Regions from separate parts of the Streptomyces sp. NPDC008137 genome, predicted to be linked through region 3. Evidence: riboswitches for the same ligand, from Rfam matches in the RefSeq annotation. Region 3 holds a riboswitch; each other region holds the start of a gene.
The links. Region 3 has a riboswitch for thiamine pyrophosphate ahead of ACFZBT_RS14555 (thiamine ABC transporter substrate-binding protein). Riboswitches for the same ligand answer to the same signal wherever they lie in the genome.
Positions count from the first base shown of each region.

Region 1: it holds a riboswitch for thiamine pyrophosphate, as region 3 does, so the genes downstream of both, thiO (glycine oxidase ThiO) here and ACFZBT_RS14555 (thiamine ABC transporter substrate-binding protein) in region 3, are expected to answer to the same signal.
Region 2: it holds a riboswitch for thiamine pyrophosphate, as region 3 does, so the genes downstream of both, thiC (phosphomethylpyrimidine synthase ThiC) here and ACFZBT_RS14555 (thiamine ABC transporter substrate-binding protein) in region 3, are expected to answer to the same signal.

Region 1 covers NZ_JBIBHN010000011.1:4,951-11,757, reverse strand. The annotation lists gene ACFZBT_RS19530 (hypothetical protein) at 1-908, opposite strand, end outside; gene metF (methylenetetrahydrofolate reductase [NAD(P)H]) at 965-1,888, opposite strand; gene thiE (thiamine phosphate synthase) at 1,993-2,652, opposite strand; gene ACFZBT_RS19515 (Rv2175c family DNA-binding protein) at 2,888-3,253, opposite strand; gene ACFZBT_RS19510 (FAD-dependent oxidoreductase) at 3,331-4,572, opposite strand; gene ACFZBT_RS19505 (hypothetical protein) at 4,605-4,955, opposite strand; TPP riboswitch at 5,008-5,119, shown strand; gene thiO (glycine oxidase ThiO) at 5,117-6,286, shown strand; gene thiS (sulfur carrier protein ThiS) at 6,283-6,483, shown strand; gene ACFZBT_RS19490 (thiazole synthase) at 6,486-6,807, shown strand, end outside.
Region 2 covers NZ_JBIBHN010000009.1:225,854-232,660, forward strand. The annotation lists gene ACFZBT_RS17920 (metallophosphoesterase) at 1-218, shown strand, start outside; gene ACFZBT_RS17925 (hypothetical protein) at 402-1,268, shown strand; gene thiC (phosphomethylpyrimidine synthase ThiC) at 1,389-3,173, opposite strand; TPP riboswitch at 3,166-3,355, opposite strand; gene ACFZBT_RS17935 (YibE/F family protein) at 3,428-5,113, shown strand; gene ACFZBT_RS17940 (SsgA family sporulation/cell division regulator) at 5,216-5,650, opposite strand; gene ACFZBT_RS17945 (helix-turn-helix domain-containing protein) at 5,749-6,525, opposite strand.
Region 3 covers NZ_JBIBHN010000007.1:226,551-233,357, forward strand. The annotation lists gene rlmN (23S rRNA (adenine(2503)-C(2))-methyltransferase RlmN) at 1-568, shown strand, start outside; TPP riboswitch at 593-699, shown strand; gene ACFZBT_RS14555 (thiamine ABC transporter substrate-binding protein) at 823-1,860, shown strand; gene ACFZBT_RS14560 (ABC transporter permease subunit) at 1,836-3,503, shown strand; gene ACFZBT_RS14565 (ATP-binding cassette domain-containing protein) at 3,503-4,522, shown strand; gene ACFZBT_RS14570 (maleylpyruvate isomerase family mycothiol-dependent enzyme) at 4,547-5,386, shown strand; gene ACFZBT_RS14575 (LAETG motif-containing sortase-dependent surface protein) at 5,447-6,145, opposite strand; gene ACFZBT_RS14580 (LOG family protein) at 6,292-6,807, opposite strand, start outside.

The DNA.
Region 1 (6,807 bases), on a different contig from region 3:
TGCCCGTTGCCCTGATACGGGTACGGCTGCTCCGGCGGCAGCTCCTGCCCGTACTCGTCGGTGCGCTGCTGCGGGACCCACACACCACCGGGCGGGGACTCGCCGCCGTAGGTGCCGGCGTACTGGTCCTGGCCGTAGCCCTGCTGCTGGCCGTAGTACTGCTGGTCGCCGTAGCCGGTGTCGTACGAGGTCCCGCCGCCGTACGTCCCGTTGCCGACGTACGGGTCCGAGTAGGCGGCGTACTGCTGCTGGCCCGTGGCGTCGTAGCCCTGCTGCTGGCCGTAGCCCGAGTAGTCGTAGGCGTAGGACTGGTCGGTGCCCTGGGCCGTGGCGGCGTACTGGTCGTGGGGCGAGCCCTGCTGGTAGCCCGTGTCGCCGTAGACGCCGTAGGAGCCGGTGTCGTCCGGGATGGGCTGCGGCTCGTACACGGCGGTGGTCTCGGCGGCCGTCGGCTGGACCGGGCGGACGGGGGTGAAGACGTCGTCGCGGTCGTAGTCGTCGCCCTGGCCGAAGGAGTCGGCGTCGCGGCGGTAGTCGGCGCGCTCGCCGCCATCGTCGCCGTAACCGCCGCCCGCCGCCTCCAGGCCGGAGACCTCGAGGGACGGCTCCTGGCGGCCCCGCTCACCGCGGCCGCGCTTGCTGCCGCCCAGCATCGGGGCGCTCATCGCCCAGCCCGCCGCGAAGCCACTGCGGAACGACAGGGTGACGTAGGTCTGCCCGACCGCGAACGCGGCCGCGCCCAGCCCGATCACGACGACCGACGGGATCAGGACACCGACGACGACGCCGAGGAAGCCGCCGAAGGCCAGCAGCCGCCAGCGCAGCCGCGCCTTGTACTGCAACAGCACCTCGCCCAGCAGCCACAGCGCGACGACGCCGAACGCGATGTAGAGGACCGCCCAGCCCATGTACGCCCCTCTCCCAGTCGCCGCTACGCAGTGTGTCGTATACCGGTGCGAACGGTCTAGGCCTGCGGTGAGTGGTGCAGGCCCAGGTTCTCGTAGATTTCCAGGGTCGCCGTGGAGTTGTTGAGCGTGATGAAGTGCAAGCCGGGCACTCCCTCGGCGAGCAGCCGCGCACAGAACTCCGTGGCGAATTCGATCCCAATGGAGCGTACAGCGGCCGGATCGTCTTTTGCTGTGAGGATCCGCTCTTTCAGGGCGTCCGGGAAGGCGGCGTTGGTGAGGGACGGGATCCGCGCCAGCGACTTCACACTGGTGATCGGCATGATCTCGGGGATGACCGGGGTGTCGCAGCCGGCGGCCGCGACCCGGTCACGCAGCCGCAGATAGTCCTCCGGCTGGAAGAACATCTGCGTGATCGCGTAGTCCGCGCCCGCGCGGCACTTGTCCACGAAGTGGCGGACGTCGGTGTCCCAGTCGCTGGAGCGCGGGTGCATCGCGGGGAAGGCGGCGACGCCCACGCAGAAGTCGCCGGACGCCTTGATCAGCTCGACGAGCTCGGCGGCGTAGGCGAGGCCGCGGGGGTGCGGCACCCAGTCGCCCATCGGGTCGCCTGGCGGGTCGCCGCGCAGGGCGAGCATGTTGCGGATGCCGGCGTCGGCGTACTGGCCGATGATGTTGCGCAGGTCGGCGACCGAGTGGTCGACGGCCGTGAGGTGCGCGATCGGGGTCAGGGTGGTGTCGGAGGCGATCGCCTCGGTCGCCTTGACCGTGCCCGCGCGGGTGGAACCGCCCGCGCCGTAGGTCACGGAGACGAAGTCGGGCGCCACCGCCTCGACCCGGCGCAGCGCGTTCCACAGGTTCCGCTCGCCCTTCGGGGTCTTGGGCGCGTAGAACTCGAACGAGTACGTCGTCTTTCCCGTCGCGAGCATGTCGCGGACGGTGCGGGCGTGGTCCGACCTGATGGATGCGGTGCCGAGGGCCATACCGGCAGGTTAGCCAGGGGCGGTCGGTCCCCCAACCGGGCATCGATATTTGCCCGATTTATGCACTTGTTGTCCATCCCTTGGACAACCGGCCGGGCAGCGTACTACTTCTCCCGCAGCCTTTTCGCGAACTCGGCCGCCGCCGCTCCCGGGTCCTCGGCCTCGGTGATCGCCCGTACCACGACGACGCGCCGGGCGCCCGCTTCCAGGATCTGGTCGAGGTTGCCGAGGTCGATGCCGCCGATGGCGAACCAGGGGCGGTCGGTGCCGAGGGCGGCGGTGTACCGGACGAGGTCCAGGCCGGGGGCGTGACGTCCGGGCTTGGTGGGGGTGGGCCAGCACGGGCCGGTGCAGAAGTAGTCCACGCCGTCCTGTGCGGCGGCCGCGGCGGCCTCGGACTCGGCGTGCGTGGACCGGCCGATCAGGACGTCGTCGCCGAGGATCGCGCGGGCAGCCGGGACCGGGAGGTCGCCCTGGCCGAGGTGCAGCACGTCGGATCCGGCGGCGTGGGCGACGTCCGCGCGGTCGTTGACCGCGAGCAGCTTTCCGTGCCGGGCGCAGGCGTCGGCGAAGACGGCCAGCCGCTCCAGCTCCTCGCCCGCCTCCATGCCCTTGTCCCGCAACTGCACGATGTCGACCCCGCCGGCCAGCACGGCGTCGAGGAACTCCACGAGATCGCCCTGCCGCTCGCGGGCGTCGGTGCAGAGGTAGACCCGGGCGTCGGCGAGCTGGGCCCGTGCGGTGGTGGCGGCGGTGGCGGGCATCAGGGTCCCCCTGGGTGTCGGTGGCGGTGGCGTACGGGGTGCGACCAGGGCTCCGAAGCGCCCCGTGCCGGCGCCGGCGGGACGGCCAGGCCACGCTGCCGGCGACAGCCCGCACCCCGAGCGGGCGCGAGCCAACCCGGGGCCGTGACCTCCGGGGGCCACGGCCCGCTCCGGGCAGTTCTTCAGGTCCGGCCCCGCTCGCACGGCGCCGGCCGGTTGGTCGGTCGAGGCCGGGTCAGACCGCGAGCGCCTGGGCGCGGCGCTTCACCTCCGTGCCGCGATTCTCACTCAGGGCCTGCGCCGGGGTGCCGGGCAGGCTCGGGTCGGGGGTGAAGAGCCACTCCAGCATCTCCTCGTCCGTGAAGCCGTCGTCCCGCAGGAGCGTCAGGGTCCCGGACAGGCCCTTGACGACCTTGTCTCCGTCGATGAAGGCGGCGGGGACGTGCAGCGCGCGGTTCTCACCTCGGCGTACGGCGATGAGCTGGCCGTCCTTGACCAGCTGCCGCACACGCGTCACCTCGACACCGAACTGTTCGGCGATGTCGGGCAGGGTGAGCCAGGCGGGGACGAGAGCATCGATCTTTGCGTCAATCTCGGTCACGGAAACCAGCCTGCCATCCCCCACTGACAGTCGGAAGTCAGCCCGGCCCGCCCGGGCCGGTCGCGGGCCCCCGACAGCTACGCCGTCGCCGCCTTCAGCGGCCTGGCGGGGTCCTCCAGCAGCACCGGATTCATGGTGGCACCCGACTCGATCAGACGGCGCCCCTGCGCCAGGTCCCGGGGCCGGCCCACCGCCAGCAGCGCGACCAGCCGGTCACCACGGAGCCAGCACACCGTCCAGGCCGGCCCGGCCGGGTCGCCCCGCCACAGGGTCGTGTCGGCGCCGGCGTGGTGCCCGGCGTACTGCACGAACCGCCCGAACTGCTCGGACCAGAAATACGGCACCGGGTCGTACACCGCCGGGGTCTCCCCCGAGGCCCGGCCGACGATGTTCAGGGCCACGGTGCGCGGCCCCTGGAGGGCGTTGTCCCAGTGGTGCACCAGCAGGCGCTCGCCGTACCGCCCCGAGGGGAAGGAGGCGCAGTCGCCGACGGCGTACACCTCCGGCGCCGATGTCCGCAGGTGCTGGTCGGAGATGATCTCGCCCTGGGGACCGAGTTCCACTCCGGAGCCGGCCAGCCAGGCCGTGGCGGGGCGGGCGCCGATGCCGACCACGACCGCGCCCGCGGGCAGCCGCGTGCCGTCGTCGAGGAGCACCGCGCCGGGCTCGACGCGCTCCACGCGCGCGTGGGTGCGCAGGACCGCACCAGCGTCGGCGTACCAGCCGGCCATCGGGGCGGCGACCTCGGCGGGCAGTGCCCCGGCGAGCGGCCGTTCGGCGGCCTCCACGACGGTCACCGCGCAGCCCGCCTCGCGCGCGGCCGTGGCGAACTCGGCGCCGATCCAGCCCGCACCGACGACCACGATGTCGTGCTTGCGGGCCAGCACGGGCCGCAGCCGCTCGGCGTCATCCAGGGTGCGCAGCAGGTGCACGCCCGGCACGCCCTCCGCCCCGGGCAGCCGGACCGGTTCGGCGCCGGTCGCGACGACGAGGACGTCGTACGGCACGGGCCCGTCCCCGGTGTCCAGCTCATGGTCGTCCGGGCGCAGGCCCAGCACCTCGCAGCCGAGTCGCAGTTCGATGCCGAGGGCCTCGAAGTCGAGGTCGAAGGCGGAGCCCTCGGCCTTGCCCAGCAGGACGGCCTTGGACAACGGGGGCCGGTCATAGGGCTGGTGGGGCTCGGCGCCGATGAGGGTCACGGTGCCGGTGAAGCCCTGCTCCCGCAGGGCGACCGCGGTCTGCACACCGGCCATGCCCGCACCCGCCACGACCACGCGCCCGGGCGCGGACGGACCTGGTTCCTGCGTCTGCTCGCTCACCTGATCACCATAGACACCTGACGTTTTGTCAGTCAGTGCTCATGCGCAGTGACCTGCTCCACAACGCTCGTCCCGCTGCCCTGCTGCGACTCCCACTCCCAGGTCTCCTCCAGCCGCACCCGCCCGTCGGGCAGTTCCACGACCGTCGACGCGCAGTGCCCGGAGGACGTGGTTCCGTCCTGCTTGAGTTGTACGTACCGGAAGTCCAGCCGGTCACCGTCCCGGGTACCCACGAGATGGCCGCGTACGACGTCGCCGCCCGTGTACTCGGCCCAGATTTCACCGTCCTTCTCGTGGTAGGTGAACCGGGTGCGGGTCCCCACCTGGCCGGGCGCCTGGTCGGCGACCGGGGCCAGGAGAAGACCGTCGAGGGATCGGGCCATGGACGGAGGCTCCCTTACTGCGACATACGGCATCGGGCTAGGGTGGCCAACGTAGAGCACTCGCGGGAGCCCGGACGCACCGGGCTGAGAGGGAGGCTGGCGGCCTCCGACCGTACGAACCTGATCCGGGTCATGCCGGCGAAGGGAGGGGCTGGACGCCCATGCCGCGTACACGAACGTCAGACGTCCTCGTCGTAGGGGGCGGCATCATCGGCCTGGTCACCGCGTGGCGGGCCGCACAGCGCGGGCTGGCCACGGCCGTGGTGGACCCCGAGCCGGGCGGCGGGGCCGCACAGGTGGCGGCCGGCATGCTGGCCGCCGTCACGGAACTGCACTACGGCGAGCAGACCCTGCTGGGCCTGAACCTCGCCTCCGCCCGGCGCTACCCGGACTTCGCGGCCGAGCTCTCCGACCTCACGGGCCACGACCTCGGCTACCGCCGCTGCGGCACGCTCGCCGTCGCCCTGGACGCCGACGACCGGGCCCATCTGCGCGAACTGCACACCCTGCAGCAGCAGTCCGGCCTGGAGTCGCAGTGGCTGTCGGGGCGGGAGTGCCGCCGCCTGGAGCCGATGCTCGCGCCGGGCGTGCGCGGCGGGCTGCGGGTCGACGGAGACCACCAGATCGACCCGCGACGGCTGTCCGGGGCGCTGGTGACGGCGTGCGAGCGGGCGGGAGTGGTCTTCCACCGGGCGTGGGCGGAGCGCCTCACCGTCGTACGGGACCGGGCCGCGGGCGTCGTCACGGCCGACGGGACGGCGCTGGACGCCGGGCAGGTGGTACTGGCCGGGGGCAGCCTCAGCGGACGGCTCGCGGGCGTCCCCGAGGACGTGCTGCCTCCCGTGCGACCGGTGAAGGGGCAGGTCGTACGGCTGACCATGCCGGCGCGGCACGGCCCTTTCCTGAGCCGGACCGTGCGCGCGGTCGTGCGCGGCAGCCATGTCTACCTGGTGCCGCGCGAGAGCGGCGAGCTGGTCATCGGGGCGACCAGCGAGGAGACGGGCTGGGACACCACCGTGACCGCGGGCGGCGTGTACGAGCTGCTGCGTGATGCGCACGAGCTGGTCCCTGGCATCACCGAGCTGCCGTTCACGGAGACCCGGGCGGGACTGCGGCCGGGCTCCCCCGACAACGCGCCGCTGCTCGGCCCGACCGGTCTGGAGGGACTGCTGCTGGCCACCGGGCACTACCGCAACGGTGTCCTGCTGACACCGGTGACCGGCGACGCCATGGCGCACGTCCTGACGGCGGGCGAACTGCCCGAGGAGGCCCGTCCCTTCACCCCGAAGCGCTTCAGTACCGCCACCGCACTCACGGAGCAGCCCGTATGAACATCTCCGTCAACGGCGAGCCCCGGGACGTCAGGCCCGGGACGGCTCTCGACACCGTCGTGAGGTCGCTCACCACCTCGCCCTCCGGAGTGGCAGCCGCCCTCAACGAAACCGTCGTCCCACGCACGCGGTGGCCGTCCACGTCCCTCGCCGAGGGGGACCGCGTGGAAGTCCTCACCGCAGTCCAAGGAGGCTGACCATGGCCGACGATCCGTTTGTCCTCGGGGGTACGTCCTTCACGTCCCGCCTGATCATGGGTACGGGCGGGGCGCCCAGCCTGGACGTGCTGGAGCGGTCGCTCGTCGCCTCGGGCACGGAGCTGACGACCGTCGCGATGCGCCGGGTGAACCCCTCGGTGCACGGTTCCGTGCTGTCCGTCCTGGACCGGCTCGGCATCGGGGTGCTGCCCAACACGGCGGGCTGTTTCACCGCCGGAGAGGCCGTCCTCACCGCCCGTCTGGCGCGCGAGGCCCTCGGCACCGACCTGGTGAAGCTGGAGGTCATCGCCGACGAGCGGACGC
Region 2 (6,807 bases), on a different contig from region 3:
GCTCCCTGCTCGATACGTACGGGGGCACCCGCATCGTTCACGGGCACAGCCCGATTCCGTATCTGCTGGGCGAGGTCGGCTCCGAAGAGGACGAGGACAGCGGCGACCCGGTGATCGAGGGACCGCACGTCTACGCCGACGGACTCGCCATCGCGATGGACGGCGGCGTGACCATGGCCGGAAAACTGCTGGTCCAGCAACTGCCCCTGGCTACGTGAACGTTCACCGGGCAGGCGTTTCCCGTCACAGGACCGGACGGCTGAAGGGCCAATTTCGGTAAACCCCCTGTCACCGCCCACCTCCACGGCTCTACCATCGGCTTATCCGTAGCAGGCTCCCCTCCGTTTCTGCCCGACGGCTCGTCAGCATGCCGAGCCCCAAGCCCTACGGAGCATCGGGGGATGCACATGAACAGCGTTCCGCAGCACCTGCTGAGCGAGGACCGCCAGGAATACGAGCGGATCCTCGATGAGGTGCTGCGCTCCGCCCCACACCGTCCGGAACTGAGCGCCGTCGGACAGCGGCTGAACTCGGAACAACTGCGCACCATGGCGCTGAACGCCACCGCGCTCATCACGGCAGCCGCGTCGACCGAATACCAGCACTACGTCAAGGTCCGTGAGGAACTGCGCCAGCCGGCGTCGTCCGGCACACCGGCCGCGCGCGAGACCGGCTCCTCCGAACCGGGCACGGGCCCGGCGGGGCTGGCCGCCGCCATGGGCGAGGTCGCCGAGACCGCCGGCGCGGGCGCCGTGGCCATCGTCGCCGTCCTCGCACCCGTCCTGGCCGGGACCGCCGCCGCGATCTTCCTGCTCGTCGGCTACATCCTGCAGATGCTCGATCCCGAGCAGGCGTTCGCCCGGACCATGCTCACCACGGGCTGGGTGTTCGGCGCCGTGACCGCGGTCGCGATCCTCGTCGCCGCGGTGGGACTGCTGCTCACCGCCCTGCGCAACAAGCCGACGGCCGAAGGCGGTCCGTACGACGAACTGCACAAGGAGGTGGCCCTGGCCAGGGAGGCCTGGCACGAGGCCCTGCTGGAGCGCGGCATCCTGCCCTTCCTGCGAGAGGCACTCGTCAGCCCGGACGCGGCGGCCGCGCTGCACCACACCTCCTCGTCCGCGCCGATCAGCCGCATCCCGCACCTCGGCTACGACCGCCCGGGTTTCACCAGCCCGGACGAAGGCCACCGCGGCTCGCGGCCGAGCTACAGCAGCCCGGACTACACCAGCCCCGACTATGGAGGACCGGAGCACCAGCCGGAGTAGCGCTGGTTCCGTTCCGTTCCGATCCGCAGGCCAAGGGGCCAGAGCCAGGGACCAGATGTCCCCAGCCCTCGGCCCCAGTGGCCTGTGTGCGGTCGGCCTCGCGGCCTGCGCACGGCCGGATCAGTCCGCGATCGGCAGGTACACCCGGTTCCCGCTAGCCGCGAACTCCTTCGACTTCTGGGCCATGCCCTCCTCGATCTCGGTCCGGGTGCCGCCGTGTTCACGGCGGATGTCCTGCGAGATTTTCATGCTGCAGAACTTGGGGCCGCACATCGAGCAGAAGTGAGCCGTCTTGGCGGGCTCAGCCGGCAGGGTCTCGTCGTGGAACTCCCGTGCCGTGTCCGGGTCGAGGGCCAGGTTGAACTGGTCCTCCCACCGGAACTCGAAGCGGGCGTCGGACAGCGCGTCGTCCCACTCCTGGGCACCGGGGTGTCCCTTGGCTACGTCGGCCGCGTGCGCGGCGATCTTGTAGGTGATGACGCCGGTCTTGACGTCGTCACGGTTCGGCAGGCCCAAGTGCTCCTTGGGTGTGACGTAACACAGCATCGCCGTGCCCCACCAGGCGATCATCGCGGCACCGATGCCGGAGGTGATGTGGTCGTACGCCGGGGCGACGTCCGTGGTCAGCGGGCCGAGCGTATAGAACGGAGCTTCATCGCAGATCTCCTGCTGAAGGTCGATGTTCTCCTTGATCTTGTGCATCGGGACATGGCCCGGGCCTTCGATCATGGTCTGTACGTTGAAACGCTTGGCGATCCGGTTGAGTTCCCCGAGAGTTCGCAGTTCCGCGAACTGGGCCTCGTCGTTGGCGTCCGCGATCGAGCCGGGGCGCAGGCCGTCGCCGAGCGAGTAGGTGACGTCGTACGCGGCGAGGATCTCGCAGAGTTCCTCGAAGTGCTCGTACAGGAACGACTCCCGGTGGTGCGCGAGGCACCAGGCGGCCATGATCGAGCCGCCGCGGGAGACGATGCCCGTCTTGCGGTTGGCCGTCAGCGGCACATAGGCCAGGCGCACGCCCGCGTGGACCGTCATGTAGTCCACGCCCTGCTCGGCCTGTTCGATGACCGTGTCCTTGTAGACCTCCCAGGTCAGGTCCTCAGCCCGGCCGTCGACCTTCTCCAGGGCCTGGTAGAGCGGCACGGTGCCGATGGGGACGGGGGAGTTGCGCAGCACCCACTCACGCGTGGTGTGGATGTTGCGGCCGGTGGAGAGGTCCATGACCGTGTCGGCGCCCCAGCGGGTCGCCCAGGTCATCTTCTCGACCTCCTCCTCGATGGAGGACGTCACCGCGGAGTTGCCGATGTTGGCGTTGACCTTCACCAGGAACCTCTTGCCGATGATCATCGGCTCGATCTCCGGGTGGTTGACGTTGGCCGGCAGCACGGCCCGGCCCGCGGCGATCTCGTCGCGGACCACCTCGGGCGAGACGTTCTCCCGGATGGCCACGTACTCCATCTCGGGTGTGATCTCGCCGCGGCGGGCGTACGCGAGCTGCGTGACCGCCTGGCCGTCCCGGCTGCGACGCGGCTGGCGCGGGCGGCCGGGGAAGACGGCGTCGAGGTTGCGGAGGCCGCCGCGGGGCGAGGTGTGCTTGATGCCGTCGTCCTCGGGGCGGACGGGGCGGCCCGCGTACTCCTCGGTGTCACCGCGGGAGATGATCCAGTTCTCCCGCAGCGGCGGCAGGCCCCTGCGGACGTCGGTGTCGACGAGTGGATCGGTGTAGGGGCCCGACGTGTCGTACAGCGTGACGGCCTGGCCGTTGGTGAGATGCACCTGACGAACCGGCACGCGCAGGTCGGGGCGAGTGCCCTCGACGTACGCCTTGTGCCAGCCGATGGACTTCCCGGCCTCCTCGGACTGTGCGTCCTGAACGGAGGCAGGCGTGCGTGCGTCCTTGTCGGTCATGAGACCTACTCCCTACGCCGGCATTACCCGGTAACAGGTTCGGCGGTCGACGCAGCGGCTTCCGTCTGCCGACGTTCCGTGTGAAACATCACTCGACTTCGGTGATGTTTCATGTGAAACATCGCTGGGACGGAGGTCAGCGCCCTCTCAGCCCGGTGCTCCGAGCTCCCGCGTGTACAAAAGGTGGCTCCACGCTAGCGGCAATTCTGGCGCGGTGAACAGAGGGCCCCCCTTGTTCTTGCGATGATCGGTCGGTGACCACGACGCAGCGTCCCCCTTACCCACCGCCCGAGCCGCCCCGCGGATCCGGTGCCGGAAGCGGCAACGGCCGGGGAGACGGCCACGACTTCGTCCCCGGGGCCGGGTATGGGCCTGGGGCGGGTTTCGGGTCCGGGGCCGGGCCCGGGGACGGTGGTGAGCGTGTTTCCGGCTCGGCCGGGGGGTTCGGGCCGGGCAACGGCCAGGGTGGCGGTTCAGCCGGTGGGCATGGATTCCCTCCCGGCGACGGTCACGGCCCGGGTTCCGGAGGCGGGCACGGGCACGGTTCCGGGACCGGCGGGGGCGACGGCCACGGGCACGGGCACGGATCCGGGACCGGCGGGGGCGACGGCCACGGACACGGCCCCGGTTCCGCGCCAGGTGGCGGACACGGGCACTCGCACAGCCACGGTCCGGCAGCGCCCGTCTCCATGCATCTGCGCAAGATCATCGCGGCGATCCTGATCCCGTTCGGCGCGGCCGTGCTGGTCGGTCTCGTTGTGCTGTGGCCGGGCGGCGCCCCGTCGCACGAGCGCACCGGCGTCGGCTTCGACCGGCAGACCGAGCAGGCCTCCGTCACCAAGGTCGTGGAGATCAGCTGCAAGGAGGCCGGCGCTTCCGGAGTCCCGCCGACCGGCGACACCTCCACCGCCGAGGGCTCCTCCGCGGTGCAGCAGGAGAAGGGCACCTGCAAGCGGGCGACGATCCGGGTCGACAGCGGCAAGGACAAGGGCCGCACCTTCACCGAGATCATCCAGCCGGACCAGTCCCGCCAGTTGCATGAGGGCCAGAAGGTCGTGGTCGCCTACGAGCCCTCCGCACCGAAGGACCTGCAGTACTCGGTCACCGACGTCAATCGCCGTCTGCCCCTGGCCGTGCTGGCCGGCATCTTCGCGGTCGCCGTCGTGGTCGTCGGGCGGCTGCGGGGGGTCATGGCCCTCATCGCACTGGCCATGAGCTTCCTGGTACTGAACTTCTTCATCCTGCCCGCGATCCTGCAGGGATCGAACCCGCTGGTCGTGGCGGTGGTGGGCGCGAGCGCCATCATGCTCATCGCCCTGTACATGTGTCACGGCCTGTCCGCACGGACCTCCGTGGCGGTGCTCGGCACCCTCATCTCCCTGCTGCTGATCGGCGTCCTCGGCTCGGTGTTCATCGACTGGGCGGCGCTCACCGGCAACACAGACGACAACACGGGCCTGATCCACGGCCTCTATCCGACGATCGACATGAGCGGTCTGCTGCTCGCCGGCATCATCATCGGTTCCCTCGGTGTGCTCGACGACGTGACGGTCACACAGACCTCGGCGGTCTGGGAGCTGCACGAGGCCAATCCGTCGATGGGCTGGCGCGGGCTCTACCGCGCGGGCATCCGGATCGGCCGTGATCACATCGCCTCGGTCGTCAACACGCTCGTCCTCGCCTACGCGGGTGCCGCCCTGCCGCTGCTGTTGCTGTTCTCCATCGCCCAGAGCGGTGTCGGGACGGTCGCCAACAGCGAGCTGGTCGCGGAGGAGATCGTGCGCACGCTGGTCGGTTCGATCGGCCTGGTCGCCTCGGTGCCGGTCACCACTGCTCTGGCCGCACTCATGGTCTCGGCCGACCGCCCCGGGGAGGAGCGCGCCGTAGAAGCCTCGGCCGTCCCGGTACGCGGGGGGCGGGGCCGGCGCCGTAAGCGCTGACGTCTCTGAGCCAGACGTCCCTGCGCCACAACGCCGAAGCGTTCCCGCAGGGTCGGCGGCGTCCGGTGAAGCGTTACTCCACGATGCCGCGCGACGGCTGTCTCACCCAGCGCCCTGTTCCGCCAGGATGCGGTCCAGTGCCTCGTCGAGGTGGGCGTCGAAGTCGGCGAGTGAGCCTTCCTGGCCCAGCGGCACCAGCTTGTCGGTGCGGTCGAGGAAGGCGACGAGCGGTGCCGTGGAGGACCGGAACAACGCCTGGTCGCTGCCCACCTGAAGTCGGATCAGCACCTCGCCCAGCGTGTCCGGTTCGACCGGAGTGACCCGCACATCGCCCTCGCCGCATGGCCGGCCGACGCCGTCGATCAGCAGCTCCCGGCCGAAAGCCCATGTCACCGGTGCGTCACCGGGCAGGTGGAACGTCAGCCGGACGGCATAGGGATCACTGGTCTCATAGCGCAGCTCCACCGGAATGCGGAAGGAGAGCTCCTCGGACACGAGGAAGCTCATCATGACCTCTGCTTGTACGGACTCGCGCATCGCTAACCCCGTCATTCGCCGTGACTGGCCGGGAACGAACCTCTGACACTTGGTGGAATCTTGCTGAACGTACACAGCAGATCACAAGGAGTGAGTTTTCACATACTGATAGAGAGCGCCAGCGACCCGAGTCGCCGCCCGATCTCGCTCTGCAACTGCCGGGCCGCGGGCAGCAGCCGGTCCTCCTGGTGGGCGGGCAGGGAGATGGCCATCGTCGCGGCCGTTGTGCCCAGAGTGAGCGGGATCGCCGCGCAGACCGCGCCCAGGGCGTACTCCTGACGCTCGGTCACGGGTTCCATTCGCCGCATCCGCTCAAGGCGCCGGAGCAGGCTGTGGTCGTCCCGCACCGTGTACGGCGTGAGGGGCTGCACCGGGTAGCGGTCGAGGTGGTCGCGGCGGGCGTCCCCGTCCAGCTGGGACAGCAGGCACTGCCCGATGGCGTGCGCGTGCCCGGTCTCTCGGAAGTCGGCCCACTCCTCGACCGCCGGGGCGCCCGGGCTCTCGGAGACGCACATGACCTCGATCTCGCCCTCGCGGTACGCCGCGTAGTAGACGGGGACGCCGAGCAGGTCTCGCCACTGCGCGAGCGTGTCGACCACCGTGCTGCGACGTTTCTGCCGCGCCCCGCTGCTGCTCAGCCGCTCGGCGGCCTCACCGAGGAAGAACAGGCCCTTGTCCCGGCGCAGATAGCCCTCGTGCACGAGGGTGCGCAGCAGGTGGTACGTGGTGGGCAGCGCCAGCCCGGTCTCGCGGGCCAGTTGCTTGGCGGGGGCGCCGTAGACGTGTCCGGCGACGGTTTCCAGCAGGCGCATGGCGCGCTGTACGGATCCGATGAGGGTCGGCGGAGGCGGGGGTACGGCGGGAGGCGGTGGCATGGGGGGAGGCGGTGATGCGGAGGGTGCCGCCGAGCGCGGTTGCGCGGGAACGCCGCGCAGGTGGGCCGGTGCGGTGTCAGCCGGGGTCAAGGGTCACTCCCGAAGCGCGAGGGGCCGACCCGTGCGGAGGAACACGGGTGGGGGTGTATGCCGCTCGCGGGGATGTCCCCGCGTCGAGCCGGACTCTATTCGCCTGCCACCGCACGCAGACGGCCCGGCCGGGAAACTTCCCCCGCCCGAGGGAACGGGTGGTTCCCAGCGTTTCCCGCTACCCCCACCGGT
Region 3 (6,807 bases):
CATGGGCATGGGTGAGCCGCTCGCCAACTACAACCGGGTCATCGGGTCCATCCGGCGGCTCACCGACCCCGAGCCCGACGGCGTGGGGCTCTCGCAGCGCGGGATCACCGTCTCGACGGTCGGTCTCGTGCCGGCGATCCACCGGTTCGCCGACGAGGGCTTCAAGTGCCGGCTGGCCATCTCGCTGCACGCTCCCGACGACGAGCTGCGCGACACCCTCGTCCCCGTGAACACGCGGTGGAAGGTGCGGGAGGTGCTGGACGCCGGGTTCGAGTACAGCGCCAAGTCCGGGCGGCGGCTGTCCATCGAGTACGCCCTGATCCGGGACATCAACGACCAGGCCTGGCGCGGTGACCGGCTCGGGCGGCTGCTCAAGGGCAAGCCGGTGCATGTGAATCTGATTCCGCTGAACCCGACGCCCGGGTCGAAGTGGACCGCCTCGCGGCCCGAGGACGAGAAGGCGTTCGTGGAGGCCATCGCGGCCCATGGTGTGCCGGTGACGGTCCGGGACACCCGTGGACAGGAGATCGACGGGGCGTGTGGTCAGCTCGCGGCCACCGAACGGTAGTCTGACCGTCGTACCAACACCTTCATATTCCGACAGGGGAGCGCCACAGCGCTGAGAGTGCGGCACACGGCCGCAGACCCTCCGAACCTGGCCCAGGTCATTCTGGGTAGGGAGATCGGTCATCACTCGAGCTGTTGCGCCCTGCCCGGGGCCACGGAAGTCCCGGGCGGGGCCGCGTCTTCTCCTGGTCATCCAGGAGGAATCCAGTGAGCAACAACAAGAAGCGGCTGACGGCCGTGGTCGTCGGGCTCGGGATGGTCAGCGGGCTGGCCGCGTGCGGGTCGTCCGGTGGCGGCCAGGGGTCCGGTGACGCCAAGACCGTGACCCTCGTCAGCCATGACTCGTGGGCCGCGTCCAAGGGGGTCATCGCCGCCTTCGAGAAGCAGTCCGGCTACAAGGTCAATGTCCTGGAGGACGGCGACGCCGGGCAGGCCGTGAACAAGGCGATCCTGACCAAGGACAACCCGCAGGGCGACGTCTTCTTCGGCGTCGACAACACCCTGCTCTCGCGAGCACTCGACAACGGGCTGTTCCAGCCGTACGAGGCGAAGGGCTCGGAGCAGATCAAGGCCGAGTACCGGGCCGACCAGGGCGAGCACCGGGTCACGCCCGTCGACACCGGCGACATCTGCGTCAACTACGACAAGAAGTACTTCGCCGATCACAAGCTGGAACCGCCGAAGAGCTTCGACGATCTCGTCAAGCCGCAGTACAAGAACCTGCTCGTGACCGAGAACGCCTCCGCCTCCTCGCCCGGCCTCGGGTTCCTGCTCGGCACCGCCGCGAAGTACGGCGACGACGGGTGGGAGGGGTACTGGAAGAAGCTCAAGGCCAATGGCGTGAAGGTCGTCGACGGCTGGGAGCAGGCCTACAACCAGGAGTTCTCCGGCTCGGCCGGCGGGAAGAAGGCCAAGGGCGATCGGCCGCTCGTCGTGTCGTACGCGTCCTCGCCGCCCGCTGAGGTTCTCTACGCCGAGCCCAAGCCGAGCAGCGCCCCGACCGGGGTCGCCGAGGGCACCTGCTTCCGGCAGGTCGAGTACGCCGGGCTGCTGAGCAACGCCAAGAACACCAAGGGCGGCAAGGCGCTGCTCGACTTCCTGGTCTCCGAGCGGTTCCAGGAGGACATGCCGCTCAACATGTTCGTGTACCCGGTGCGCGAGGGCGCCCAGGTACCGCCGGAGTTCGAGAAGTTCGGGCCGCAGGCGAAGGATCCCGAGACCCTGGACCCGGCGAAGATCGCCGAGAACCGTGATCAGTGGGTCAAGTCGTGGACCTCACTCGTACTCAAGTAGCCGGCCGGAAGCGGGGCGCGGCGGCGCGGTTCGGGCTCATCGCCCTGCCCGTCGCGTTCTTCGCCGCGTTCTTCGCCTACCCGGTCGCCGCGATCGTCGCGCGCGGCCTGAAGGTCGAGGGGGTCTGGGGGTTCGGGCGGATCGGGGAGGTGCTGGCGCAGTCCGACGTGCGGCACGTCCTGTGGTTCACCACCTGGCAGGCGTTCGTCTCCACCGCGCTCACCCTGCTGATCGCGCTCCCCGGCGCGTACGTCTTCGCGCGCTTCGACTTCCGGGGCAAGCAGGTGCTGCGGGCTGTCGTGACCGTCCCGTTCGTGCTGCCCACGGTCGTCGTCGGTACGGCGTTCCTGGCGCTGGTCGGGCGGGGCGGGCTGCTCGACGAGCTGTGGGGCGTACGGCTCGACACCACCGTGTGGGCGATCCTGCTCGCGCACGTCTTCTTCAACTACGCGGTCGTCGTACGGACCGTGGGCGGGCTCTGGGCGCAGCTGGATCCGCGGCAGGAGGAGGCCGCGCGGATGCTCGGGGCGTCCCGGCTGAAGGCCTGGCGGCAGGTGACCCTGCCGGCCCTCGCCCCGGCCGTGGCCGCCGCCGCGCTCATGGTCTTCCTGTTCACCTTCACCTCCTTCGGTGTCGTCCAGATCCTCGGCGGGCCCACCTTCTCCACCCTGGAAGTGGAGATCTACCGGCAGACCTCGGAGATCTTCGACCTGTCCACGGCGGCCGTGCTGACGCTGATCCAGTTCGTCGCCGTGGGCGCGATCCTCGCCCTGCACGCCTGGACCGTACGGCGGCGGGAGACCGCGCTGCGGCTGGTGGACGCGTCGGTGACCTCCCGCCGGCCGCGCGGCGCCGGGCAGTGGGCGCTGCTCGGCGGGGTGCTCGTGACCGTCGTCGTACTGCTTCTGCTGCCGCTCGCCGTGCTCGTGCAGCGGTCGCTGGACGCGCCCGGGTTCGGCTACTACCGGGCGCTGACCAGGGCCGACGGCGGGGTGTTCCTGGTGCCGCCGATCGAGGCGATCGGCAACTCCCTGGAGTACGCCGTCGCCGCCACCGTGATCGCCGTGGTGATCGGCGGTCTCGCCGCCGTCGCGCTCACCCGCCGGGACGCCGGGCGGTTCGTGCGCGGCTTCGACGCGTTGCTGATGCTGCCGCTCGGGGTGTCCGCCGTGACCGTCGGCTTCGGGTTCCTGATCGCCCTCGACGAGCCGCCGCTGGACCTGAGGTCCTCATGGATCCTGGTGCCGCTCGCGCAGGCGCTGGTCGGGGTGCCGTTCGTCGTGCGGACCATGCTGCCGGTGCTGCGGGCGGTGGACGTGCGGCTGCGGGAGGCGGCCTCGGTGCTGGGGGCCTCGCCCTGGCGGGTGTGGCGGGAGGTGGACCTGCCGATGGTGCGGCGGGCGCTGCTGATCGCGGCCGGGTTCGCTTTCGCGGTGTCGCTCGGGGAGTTCGGGGCGACCGTGTTCATCGCGCGGCCCGACAACCCGACGCTGCCGGTGGCCGTGGCGCGGCTGCTGGGTCGGCCCGGGGACCTCAACTATGGCCAGGCGATGGCCCTTTCGACGATTCTGATGGTGGTGTGCGCCGTGGCCCTGCTGGTGCTGGAGAGGCTCAGGACCGCCGACCGGACAGGGGAGTTCTGATGCTGCTGGCGCTGGAGGGCGCGACGGTCCGTTTCGGCGGGCGGGCCGTGCTGGACGCTGTCGATCTGGAGGTGGCCGAGCACGAGATCGTGTGTGTGCTCGGGCCCAGCGGCAGCGGCAAGTCGACGCTGCTGCGGGCCGTGGCCGGACTGCAGCCGCTCGACTCCGGGCGGGTGGCGCTCGACGGGCGCGACCAGGCGGGCGTGCCCGCGCACCGGCGCGGGGTCGGGCTGATGTTCCAGGACCACCAGTTGTTCCCGCAGCGGGACGTGGGCGGCAACGTCGCCTTCGGGCTGCGGATGCACGGGGCGTCGAAGTGGCAACAGGCAGAGCGGGTGCGGGAGTTGCTGGACCTCGTCGGCCTGCCGGGCGCGGACCGCCGGGCCGTCGCCGCGCTGTCCGGCGGGGAGCAGCAGCGGGTGGCGCTGGCCCGGGCCCTGGCGCCGAGCCCCAGGCTGCTGATGCTGGACGAGCCGCTGGGGCAGCTCGACCGGTCGCTGAGGGAGCGGCTGGTCGCGGAACTGCGCGAGTTGTTCGGCCGGTTGGGCACGACCGTGCTCGCCGTGACGCACGACCAGGGGGAGGCCTTCGCGCTGGCCGACCGGGTCGTGGTGATGCGGGACGGGCGGATCGCCCAGTCCGGTACGCCGCTCGAGGTGTGGCAACGGCCGGCTGACGCGTTCGTGGCCCGCTTCCTCGGTTTCGAGAACGTGGTCGAGGCGACGGTGGGTGCGGAGGCCGCTGACACGCCGTGGGGCAAGGTGCCGGTGCCGGAGGGCGCACCGCAGGGCACGCGGACCCTCTTGGTGCGGCCCGCCGGCGTACGCCTGGTGCCCGCCGGTGAGGGTCTGCGCTGCACGGTGACCGCCCGTACCTTCAAGGGCACCCATGTCGCCGTCCGGCTCCAGCCCGAGGCTGCCCCGCGCCTGGAGGCGGCCTGCGCGCTGCGGGCGGCGCCCGCGGTCGGGGACGAGGTCGGAGTGGAGTTCGACGCGGCGGAAATCGCCGTGCTCGACTGATCGCCGGCCGCTTACGGTGCGGGCATGACACTCCTCGCGCACGAGCGTTACTGCGCCGAAATCGCCCACCAGGTCGGCCTGTTGAGGTCGGTGGTGACCTCCGGGGCCGACCTGTCCGCCACCGTGCCGACCTGCCCGGACTGGTCGCTGGAGGAGCTGGTCCGGCACACTGGCGGCGCTCTGCGCTGGGTGGAGCTCATGGTGCGGACCCGGGCCCGGGAGGAGGTGCCCGAGGAGGAGGTGCCGGGTGGCGAGGGGCCCGAGGCCCGGGGGGACGCCGCCGCGCTGGACGCGTGGCTGGGGGAGGCGGGCGAGCAGGTCGTCGCCGCGCTGCGGGAGGCCGGGCCGGACGCGAAGGTGTGGGGCTGGGCGGGGATCCACAACGCCGGGTTCTGGGCCCGCCGGATGACGCACGAGGTCACCGTGCACCGCGCGGACGCCACCCTCGCCGCCGGACTGCCCTACGAGGTCGCGCCCGACATCGCCGCCGACGCGATCGACGAGTGGCTGCGGATCGTGGAATACGTCCAGCGGACGGACCCCGACGACGAGGCGGCGAGGGAACTGCGCGGTCCGGGCCGCAGCATCCACCTGCACGCCACGGACACCGGGCCGGAGGTGAACGCCGAGCGAGGCGAGATGAGGGTCCCCCCGCCCGAAGGGTGGGGGAGGCTGATCGTGCTCACCGAGGACGGTGTCACCTGGCGCCGGGGCCACGAGAAGGCCACGGTCGCCCTGCGCGGGCCGCTGACCTCCGTCCTGCTCGCGTTCTACCGGCGGTTGCCGCTGGACGCTCCGGAGCTGGAGGTGCTGGGGGAGCGGCAGTTGCTGGAGTTCTGGCTGGAGCGGGCGACGTTCGGGTGAGACGCCCACGGCCCGCCCCGGGGGTCACGGGACGGGCCACTTCACGGTGTCGCGCGGGTGTCAGCTGTCGCTGTTCGCCCCACGACGGCGCATGCCGAAGAACACCGCGCCACCACCCACGACGACCAGGACCGCCGCGATCCCGGCGATGATGCCGGTGTTGGAGTTGGCGCCGGTCTCGGCGAGGTTGGAGTCACCGGCCGGGCCGGGCGCGTTGCCCGCCGGCGTGGTGCTCTCGCTCTCCGACGGCGTCGGAGCCGGGGTGTCGGTCTCCTCGGCCGGCTTCGAGGGGGAGGCCGACGGGGTGGAGGGGGTCGGCGTGGCCGGGGGAGTCGAAGCCGGGGGCTCCTCCTCCTTCTTGCAGGCCGTGGCCGGGGTGACGAGGTTCGGCTTGATGTCCTCGTCGACGTACGGAGCGGCCTTCACGTGGATGCGGTACTCGGCGTTCGGCTTCCAGTTCTCGGTGAAGGTGATGGTGGTGCCTTCGCGCGAGCCCTTGACCACCTGCTCGCCGACCTTCTTGGCGTCGGCGCCGTTGTTCTGCAGGTACACGGAGACCGTCGCCGCGATGCCGGCGGGGTCCACGTCGGTGACGGTGATGACGCCCTTGTCGCCGTCACACTCCGCCTCGGCGGAGAACTCGTTGATGTTGCAGGCGAGCGCGTTGCCGGAGGCACCGAGCGCGAGCGCGGCCGACGCCGAGACGACACCGAGGATGCGCACGGCACGTGCGCGGCGGGATACGGACAGAACTGCCACGTTTGTCCTTTACAGGATGCGTAATGCGGGGGGCTGAGGCAGTGGTGACTGGGCATCAGCACTACCGGGAGACTCACAGGTTTATAAGCGCCGCATAAGTAGTGTCAACGCATATGCTGCTTGCAAGCACTTGCTTTGCCTGCTTATTAACCGCCGAGACGTTTCAACGCCTCCGGCGCCTCCTCGATCCGCTCGACCAGCGCGATCCGCGCCTCCATCGAACGCCCCCTGGCCAGCGACTGGAGCAGCGGCCACGTCGGCAGCCTCTCCGTCCAGTGCGCGCGGTTCACGAGCACCATGGGCGTCGGCTCGCCGCGCGACTCGTAGTAGTTCGGCGTCGCGTTGTCGAAGATCTCCTGGACGGTGCCGGCGGCGCCCGGCAGGAACACCACGCCCGCGGTCGACCGGGCCAGCAGGCCGTCCTCGCGGGTGGCGTTGGCGAAGTACTTGGCGATGTGCGAGGCGAACGCGTTCGGGGGCTCGTGGCCGTAGAACCAGGTCGGGATGCCGACGGAGCGGCCGCCCTGCGGCCAGCGGGTGCGTACCTCGAAGGCGGCCGACGCCCAGTGGGTGATCGACGGCGTGAAGTGCGGTGCCTTGCCGAGCAGTTCGAGCGACTCGGTGAGCATCTCGTCGTCGAACGGGGCCGCGTACGCGCCGAG